DNA from 2 places in the Streptomyces sp. NPDC057307 genome. Region 1 is predicted to be linked to the other one. Evidence: riboswitches for the same ligand, from Rfam matches in the RefSeq annotation. Region 1 holds a riboswitch; the other holds the start of a gene.

Region 1 (3,792 bases):
CGCGGTGGCCGAGGCCCGGCTGCGCCCGGACAACAGGGCGGTGCTGGTCTACGAGCCGACGACCGCCGACGACGAGGACGCCGCCTCCGACGAGATCACCGACGAGCACGAGGGGGCGGACCAGTGACCGACGCTGCCGTGACCATGGAGTTCCACCCGCAGCCGACGGCCGGAGAGGCCAGGCCCTGGGCGTTTCCCGCGCCCGAGCGCGGCGCGCTGCCCAACGGACTGACGGTGCTGCGCTGCCACCGCCCCGGCCAGCAGGTGGTGGCCGTCGAGATCTCCCTGGCCGCTCCGCTGGAGGCGGAGCCCGAGGGACTGGACGGCGTCGCCACGATCATGGCCCGCGCGCTGTCCGAGGGCACCGACAAGCACACCGCCGAGGAGTTCGCCGCCGAGCTGGAGCGCTGCGGCGCCACCCTCGACGCGCACGCCGACCACCCCGGCGTCCGGGTCTCCCTGGAGGTCCCGGTCTCCCGGCTGCCCAAGGCGCTCGGACTGCTCGCCGACGCCCTGCGCGCGCCGCTGTTCTCGGAGAGCGAGGTCGGCCGGCTCGTCACGAACCGGCTGGACGAGATCCCGCACGAGCAGGCCAACCCGGCCCGCCGCGCGGCCAAGCAGCTCTCCAAGGAGCTGTTCCCGGTCACCTCGCGCATGTCGCGTCCGCGCCAGGGCACCGAGGAGACCGTCGGACGCATCGACGCGAAGGGCGTCCGCGCCTTCTACGACGCGCATGTCCGCCCGGCCACCGCCACTGCGGTGATCGTCGGCGACCTCACCGGCGTGGACGTCGACGCGCTGCTCGCCGAGACCCTCGGTGACTGGACGGGCGACACCTCGGAGCCGCGCCCCGTGCCGCCGGTGACGGCCGACGACACCGGCCGTGTGGTCATCGTGGACCGGCCCGGAGCCGTACAGACCCAGCTCCTGATCGGCCGGGTCGGTCCCGACCGGCACGACCGCGTCTGGCCGGCCCAGGTGCTCGGCACGTACTGCCTGGGCGGCACGCTCACCTCCCGGCTCGACCGGGTGCTGCGCGAGGAGAAGGGCTACACGTACGGCGTGCGGTCCTTCGCGCAGGTGCTGCGCTCCGACCCGCACGGCACGGGCGCCTCCATGCTCGCCATCAGCGGCTCCGTGGACACCGAGTCGACCGGGCCCGCGCTGGACGACCTGTGGAAGGTCCTGCGCACGCTCGCGGCCGAAGGGCTGACGGACGCCGAGCGCGAGACGGCCGTGCAGAATCTGGTCGGCGTCGCGCCGCTGAAGTACGAGACGGCCGCGTCCGTCGCGGACACGCTCGCCGACCAGGTCGAGCAGCACCTCCCGGACGACTTCCAGGCGCAGCTGTACGCGCGCCTGGCCGAGACCGGCACGGTCGAGGCGACGGCCGCCGTCGTCAGCGCCTTCCCGGGCGACCGGCTGGTCACGGTGCTCGTCGGGGACGCCTCGGTGATCCGGGAGCCGATCGAGGCCCTGGGGATCGGCGAGGTGAAGGTCGTCACCGGCTGAGGCCGATGACGACGACGACCGCCCGTCGGCTCGGTGCGGACGTCCGATCAGCACGGACAAAGGGAACCCCGGTGACGAACCAGTCGCCGGGGTTCCCCGCTATGTCCGCATTCATGAGGAGGTTGCCTGAATGCCCTGTGGCGTGCGCTACAAAAGGGCCTGTCTGTTTGGTGATTGAAAGATGACCCCTTTAGCGTCGGTCCGGCTGTTCGCCAGAGCCCGCCGCATCCGCGGCACCGGACAGCCATCGCCGAGTCCCCGTCAGGCGCGAGCCTGGGGAGCCGGGGACCCAATCATGTCCCTGGGGTGAATCGGGGGCCTTCGCGTGATCCGCGGAGGAGCCCGTAGGAGACCTTCCTGCTCCGAACCCGTCAGCTAACCCGGTAGGCGAGAAGGAAGGAAAGGACCAGCCACTTCATGGCGTTCACCCGTGCCACCGGGAAGCACCGTGCCCCGAGCCGAATGACGCGCCGAGGCGCGAACTTCGCCGGAGTCGCGACTCTCACCGCCGCCGGTGTCATCGGCACCCTCGGATCCCCGGCGCTCGCCGCCGACATGGAGGCGGCCGTCGCCCAGGACACCGCTCCGGTCACCCCGGCCCGCGCCATCGTCATCGACGACTCCCTCGCCGCGACGATCGACGCCCAGGCCGACGCCCAGCATCTGGCCGCCCAGAAGGCCGCGGCGGCGAAGGCGCGGGCGGAGGCCGCTGCCCGCGCCAAGGCCGAGGCGAAGCGCAAGGCGGAGGCCCGCGCGAAGGAACTGCGCGAGGCCAAGGAGCGCGCGGCACGGGCCGCGGAGCGCGAGCGCCTCAACTCCTACCAACTCCCCGTCGCCGGCTCCCCGGTCACCACCGGCTACCAGACCGGCGGCGCGCTCTGGTCCTCCGGCAGCCACTCCGGCGTCGACTTCCGCGCGGCGTCCGGCACTTCGGTCGTGGCCGTCGGCGCGGGCACCGTCGTGGAGGCCGGCTGGGGCGGCGCGTACGGCAACAACGTCGTCATCCGCATGAACGACGGCACGTACACCCAGTACGGACACCTCTCCTCGATCGGCGTCACCGTCGGCCAGAGCGTCACGCCGGGCGCGCCGATCGCGCTCTCGGGCTCGACCGGCAACTCGACCGGCCCGCACCTGCACTTCGAGGCGCGGACGAGCGCGGAGTACGGCTCCGACATCGACCCCGTCGCGTACCTGCGCGCGCACGGCGTCAGCGTCTGACTCTCTACGCGCGGAGAACGCGACCATGCGCGGAGACACGACTGCGCGCGGAGACATGACGAAGGCCCCGGCGTCCTGCCGGGGCCTTCGTCGTGCGTGTGCGATTCAGCGCGTGTGCGGCTCGGCGCGTGTGCGATTCGGTGCGTGTGCGGTTCAGACGGTCTCGGGCAGCTCGTCCAGACCCTCGGCGACCAGCTTCGCCAGCCGGTCCAGCGCGGCGTCCGCGCCGTCCGCGTCGGAGAACAGGACGATCTCCTCGCCGCCCTGCGCGCCCAGTCCCAGCACGGCGAGCATCGACGCCGCGTTGACCGGGCTGCCGTCGGCCTTGGCGATCGTCACGGGAACGCCGGAGGCCGTGGCGGCACGGACGAAGATGGAGGCGGGACGGGCGTGCAGGCCCTCGGCCCAGCCGACGTTGACGCGGCGCTCAGCCATGGTGTTGCCCTTCAAAGTCACAGTTGTTGTCTAGACCAGTGTCTCATGTGCCCCGTAACGGACCGATGAGGCACCCCCAGCCTGCCCCGGCCGCGCAGCCGCCGCTACCGGTGCGCGCGCCGTAGGCTCTCCCCATGACGCCGCCGTCACAGCACGCGTACCCCGCTCACTGGGAAGCAGACGTGGTCCTGCGCGACGGGGGCACCGCCCGCGTCCGGCCCATCACCACCGACGACGCCGAGCGGCTGGTCAGCTTCTACGAACAGGTCTCCGACGAGTCGAAGTACTACCGCTTCTTCGCGCCCTACCCCCGGCTCTCCGACAAGGACGTCTACCGGTTCACCCACCACGACTACGTGGACCGGGTGGGCCTCGCCGTCACCGTCGGCGGCGAGTTCGTCGCCACCGTCCGCTACGACCGCATCGACGGCCGGGGCATGCCCGCCTCCGCCCCGGCCGACGAGGCCGAGGTCGCCTTCCTCGTCCAGGACGCGCACCAGGGGCGCGGGATCGCCTCCGCGCTCCTCGAACACATCGCCGCGGTGGCGCGCGAGCGCGGGATCCGGCGCTTCGCGGCGGAGGTGCTGCCCGCCAACAACAAGATGATCAAGGTGTTCCGGGACG
Region 2 (3,792 bases), on a different contig from region 1:
GCGGTCGCTGAGCGAGAGCGAGCGCCGGGAGTTCATGGACCGGCACGAGAACATCGCCCGCGACTGGGGGCGGGCCAAGAAGGACGGTCTCGCCGCCGACAGCGATCAGGCACAGGCCATCGCCGCCCGGCACTGCGAGTGGCTGTCGAGCACCACGAGCCCTTCCAGGTCGTACGTCATCGGCGTCACCGCGATGTACGTCGACGACGCGCGCTTCGGCCGTAACTACGACAAGTACGCGGAGGGCGCGGCCGTCCTCGTACGGGACGCGATGAAGGTGTACGCCGAGCGCCATCTCACCGACTGACGGGTTCGCTGCGCCTCGATTTCCAGGCGCCCGACCGCCCCGCTCCCGCCCCGCTCCCGCCCCGCCACAGGTCACCGCACTGGCCCACCGATAGCCCAGTCGGTCGACGGCGGGTAGCCGCCCGGCGCGTGAGGGGCCAGCCTAGGGAGGGCGCGGTACCGTCCGCAGCCGTCGACGGACCGGGCAGGAGACCACTGGTGGGGCAGAGAGACAGCGGAGACGACGGGACGGCGGGCGGCGGCGGGGACGACGGCCGCCGTCCCGCCGAGAGTGCTGTCCGCCGCCCCGGCCTGGCCGGCAGGCTCCGCGGTCTCGGCAACAGCGCCCGGCGCGGGATCCGCCGGGGCTTCGAGCGCGCCGACGCCGGCTTCCGCCGGGCGGACTCCCGCCCGGCCGCCCCGGTCCCGCCGGCCTTCGACCCGGACGATCCCACCTGGGACGGCCGGTCCTCCGCCGACAAGCACCCCGCGGGCTTCGGTCCCGACGACCCCCGTCCGGCCGGGCGAGGACGCGGCCGGCACGCCGCCCGGCCGGCGCATCCGATCGTGGAGATCCTGCCCGGCCTGATCATCGTGGCGGGGATCGTCCTGGACCAGACGACCCCGACGGCCATCACCGCTTCCCCGCTCTACGCGGCGGCGCCGCTGGTCGCCGCCCCGTTCTTCTCGTTCCTGCGCACCCTCGTCATCGGCATCCTGGCCACCGCCGCCGTCGTCGGGCTGCACTTCCTCAACGACACGGTGGACGCGGTCGAGACGGTCACCGAGTCGCTGACCGTCTTCACGGTCTCCGTGCTGGCGCTGGCCATCAACGGAGTCGTACGCCGCAGCGGCGAACGCCTGGCCTCGGCGCGCGTCATCGCCGAGGCCGCCCAGCGGGCCGTCCTGCCGACGCCCGCCGCCCGGATCGGCGGGCTCCATATCGCCGCGCGCTACGAGGCGGCGGAGGAGGGGGCGTTCATCGGCGGTGACCTGTTCGCCGTCCAGGACACGGAGTACGGGGTACGGCTGGTGGTCGGCGACGTACGCGGCAAGGGCATGGGCGCCGTCGAGACCGTGGCCGTCGTCATCGGCGCCTTCCGCGAGGCCGCCGAGCAGGAGCGGTCGCTCGAAGGGGTCGCGCAACGGCTGGAGCGGGCGCTGGCCCGCGAAGGCACCCGGCGGGACGGGATCGACCTGTTCGAGGGTTTCACCACCGCCGTACTCGCCGAGATCCCGCACGTCGAGGGCATGGTGCGCGTGGTCAACCGCGGGCACCCGGAGCCGCTGCTGCTCGCCCCCGACGGCGGGCTGACCGTGCTGTCCCCCGCCGATCCGGCGCTGCCGCTCGGGATGGGCGAGCTGGGGACCTGGCCGGACCGCGCGGACGAGGTCCCGTACGAGTCCGGGGCGACACTGCTCCTCTACACGGACGGGCTCACCGAGGCGCGCAACGCGGCGGGCGTCTTCTACAACCCGCGCGAACGGCTCGCGGGACGGATCTTCCCCGGCCCCGACGAACTGCTCGACGCGATCGTCGGGGACGTACGGCTGCACACCGGCGGCGGCAGTACGGACGACATGGCGCTGCTGGCCGTCAGCCGGCCCACCCCGCGACAGCCGGAGCGGCGCCGGACGATGCCGGTCGTGCCGTGACTCGATCGCGTCGCGACCCGTCCTGGCCGGACGGGACACGGCGTGCCGTGCGGCGCCATCTCGCCCGCCACGCTGCGTAGTTGAAGTGCACCACTCCGCATAACATTTGACGCACCGTCAGTTCGAGTGTGTGATCGCACACGATCCGAAGGGCGATCAACTCGCCCGATTCCACCCGCTTGTGTCCCGGTTGGTCCAGGCCGCGTCCGCTAACGATCACCCGGAACAGCTTGGAATAAGCCCCGGTCGTCTATTAACGTTCGATAACGCAGCGCGGTTGTCCCAGCCGTCGAAGAGACGGCACCGTGCGCACGCGCCGAATTCCGCAAGGAAACCGGGGAACCACCAATTGGGGTGAATCGGGCGTCTCTTGCTGCCTCGTGCGGCGAAAAACGCTCGTAGGAGACCTTCCTGCTCCGAACCCGTCAGCTAACCCGGTAGGCGAGAAGGAAGGAAAGGAGAGCGCCCCAGTGGCGTCCAACAGGCCTGCCCCCGAAGCCTCAGCCCCGGTCCATTTCGGTCCCGGGAGCCGGTTCGCCGGTACCGATCGCACCGACGACGAGGCGAACAAGGGCTGGGAGGAGTGGAATCCCACCGCGGACTCCATCCGTCCCGTACGCGGCAAACACCGTGTCGCCAAGCAGCGCAACGCTCTCGCCCGCAGCTCCACGGTCCTCGGAGTAGGCGTCATCGCCGCGGTCGGCGCGGGAGGCATAGCCTCCGCGCAGGACAAGCCAGCGGTCTCGATATCACTTCCCGACGCGCTCTCGGACAGTTTCCCCGACGCCAAGTCTCTTCCCGGTGTCGGGTCTTTCATGTCCGACGGCGACGACAAGAACGACGAGACGCCCTCTCCGCTCACCACGGCCGGCCTCACCGCGGCCGACGCCCAGCAGGGCACCACCGACTCCGGCGAGGCGCTGCGCGCCCGCATCCTGCAGCAGGCGGAGCAGCAGCAGGCCGAGGCCGACGCCGTCCAGAAGGCGAGCGCCGAGACGGCCGCCGCCGAGAAGGCCGCGGCCGAGGCGAAGAAGCAGCAGACCGACGCCGAGGAGAAGGCCGCCGAGGAGAAGCGCAAGGCGAAGGAGGCGGCCGAGCGCAAGGCCGAGAAGGAGCGCCTGGAGAAGCTGGCCGCCAGTTTCTCGCTCCCCACCTCGTCGTACACGCTCACCTCGACGTACGGCCAGAGCGGCTCCATGTGGTCCTCCGGCCAGCACACCGGCCTGGACTTCGCCGCCCCCACGGGCACGCCCGCCAAGGCCGTCCACAGCGCGACCGTCAAGTCGGCCGGCTGGTCGGGGTCGTACGGCTACCGCGTGGTGCTGGAGCTGGACGACGGCACGGAGATCTGGTACGCCCACCTGTCCTCGATGACCGTCGCCGCCGGCCAGAAGGTCACCACCGGCGAGACCGTCGGACGCGTGGGGGCCACCGGCAACGTCACCGGCCCGCACCTGCACCTCGAGGTGCACACCGCGGGCGGCAGCGGGATCGACCCGCTGAGCTGGCTCCGCAGCAAGGGACTCACTCCTTGATACGGGCCGAGCCTCAGGGCAGGTCCTAGCTCCGATACGGGTTGTAGCCGCCGTAGTCGATGTACGGCGGCGGAGTCCACACCCGCCCCGTCGCCCGCGCCGCGTACGCCAGCGCGGGCGACGCCATGTCCCGGCGCTGCCACATGTGGTGCAGCAGCTCCTGCTCGCGCTCGGCGAAGTCCGGGTCCGCCGCGCCGCGGCCCGCCCGGTGGCGCAGGAACGCGAGGGCGGTCGCGAACGCCTGGTACTCGCGGACCGTGCGGGCCGCCGCCGACCCGTACGTACGGCCCGCGACATCGCGCGCCGCCGAGCGCGC

What was found. A riboswitch is a leader RNA that binds a small molecule or an ion and turns the genes downstream of it on or off. The one in region 1 is predicted to bind cyclic di-AMP.
Region 2: it holds a riboswitch for cyclic di-AMP, as region 1 does, so the genes downstream of both, ACFUN8_RS10335 (M23 family metallopeptidase) here and ACFUN8_RS32690 (M23 family metallopeptidase) in region 1, are expected to answer to the same signal.

The regions. Positions count from the first base shown of each region.
Region 1 is NZ_JBHUZM010000160.1:5,196-8,987, forward strand. It holds gene ACFUN8_RS32680 (M16 family metallopeptidase) at 1-127, shown strand, start outside; gene ACFUN8_RS32685 (M16 family metallopeptidase) at 145-1,512, shown strand; cyclic di-AMP (ydaO/yuaA leader) riboswitch at 1,751-1,917, shown strand; gene ACFUN8_RS32690 (M23 family metallopeptidase) at 1,930-2,733, shown strand; gene ACFUN8_RS32695 (HPr family phosphocarrier protein) at 2,887-3,168, opposite strand; gene ACFUN8_RS32700 (GNAT family N-acetyltransferase) at 3,303-3,792, shown strand, end outside.
Region 2 is NZ_JBHUZM010000019.1:17,327-21,118, reverse strand. It holds gene ACFUN8_RS10345 (MerR family transcriptional regulator) at 1-307, shown strand, start outside; gene ACFUN8_RS10340 (PP2C family protein-serine/threonine phosphatase) at 850-1,941, shown strand; cyclic di-AMP (ydaO/yuaA leader) riboswitch at 2,246-2,400, shown strand; gene ACFUN8_RS10335 (M23 family metallopeptidase) at 2,412-3,476, shown strand; gene ACFUN8_RS10330 (PrsW family intramembrane metalloprotease) at 3,502-3,792, opposite strand, start outside.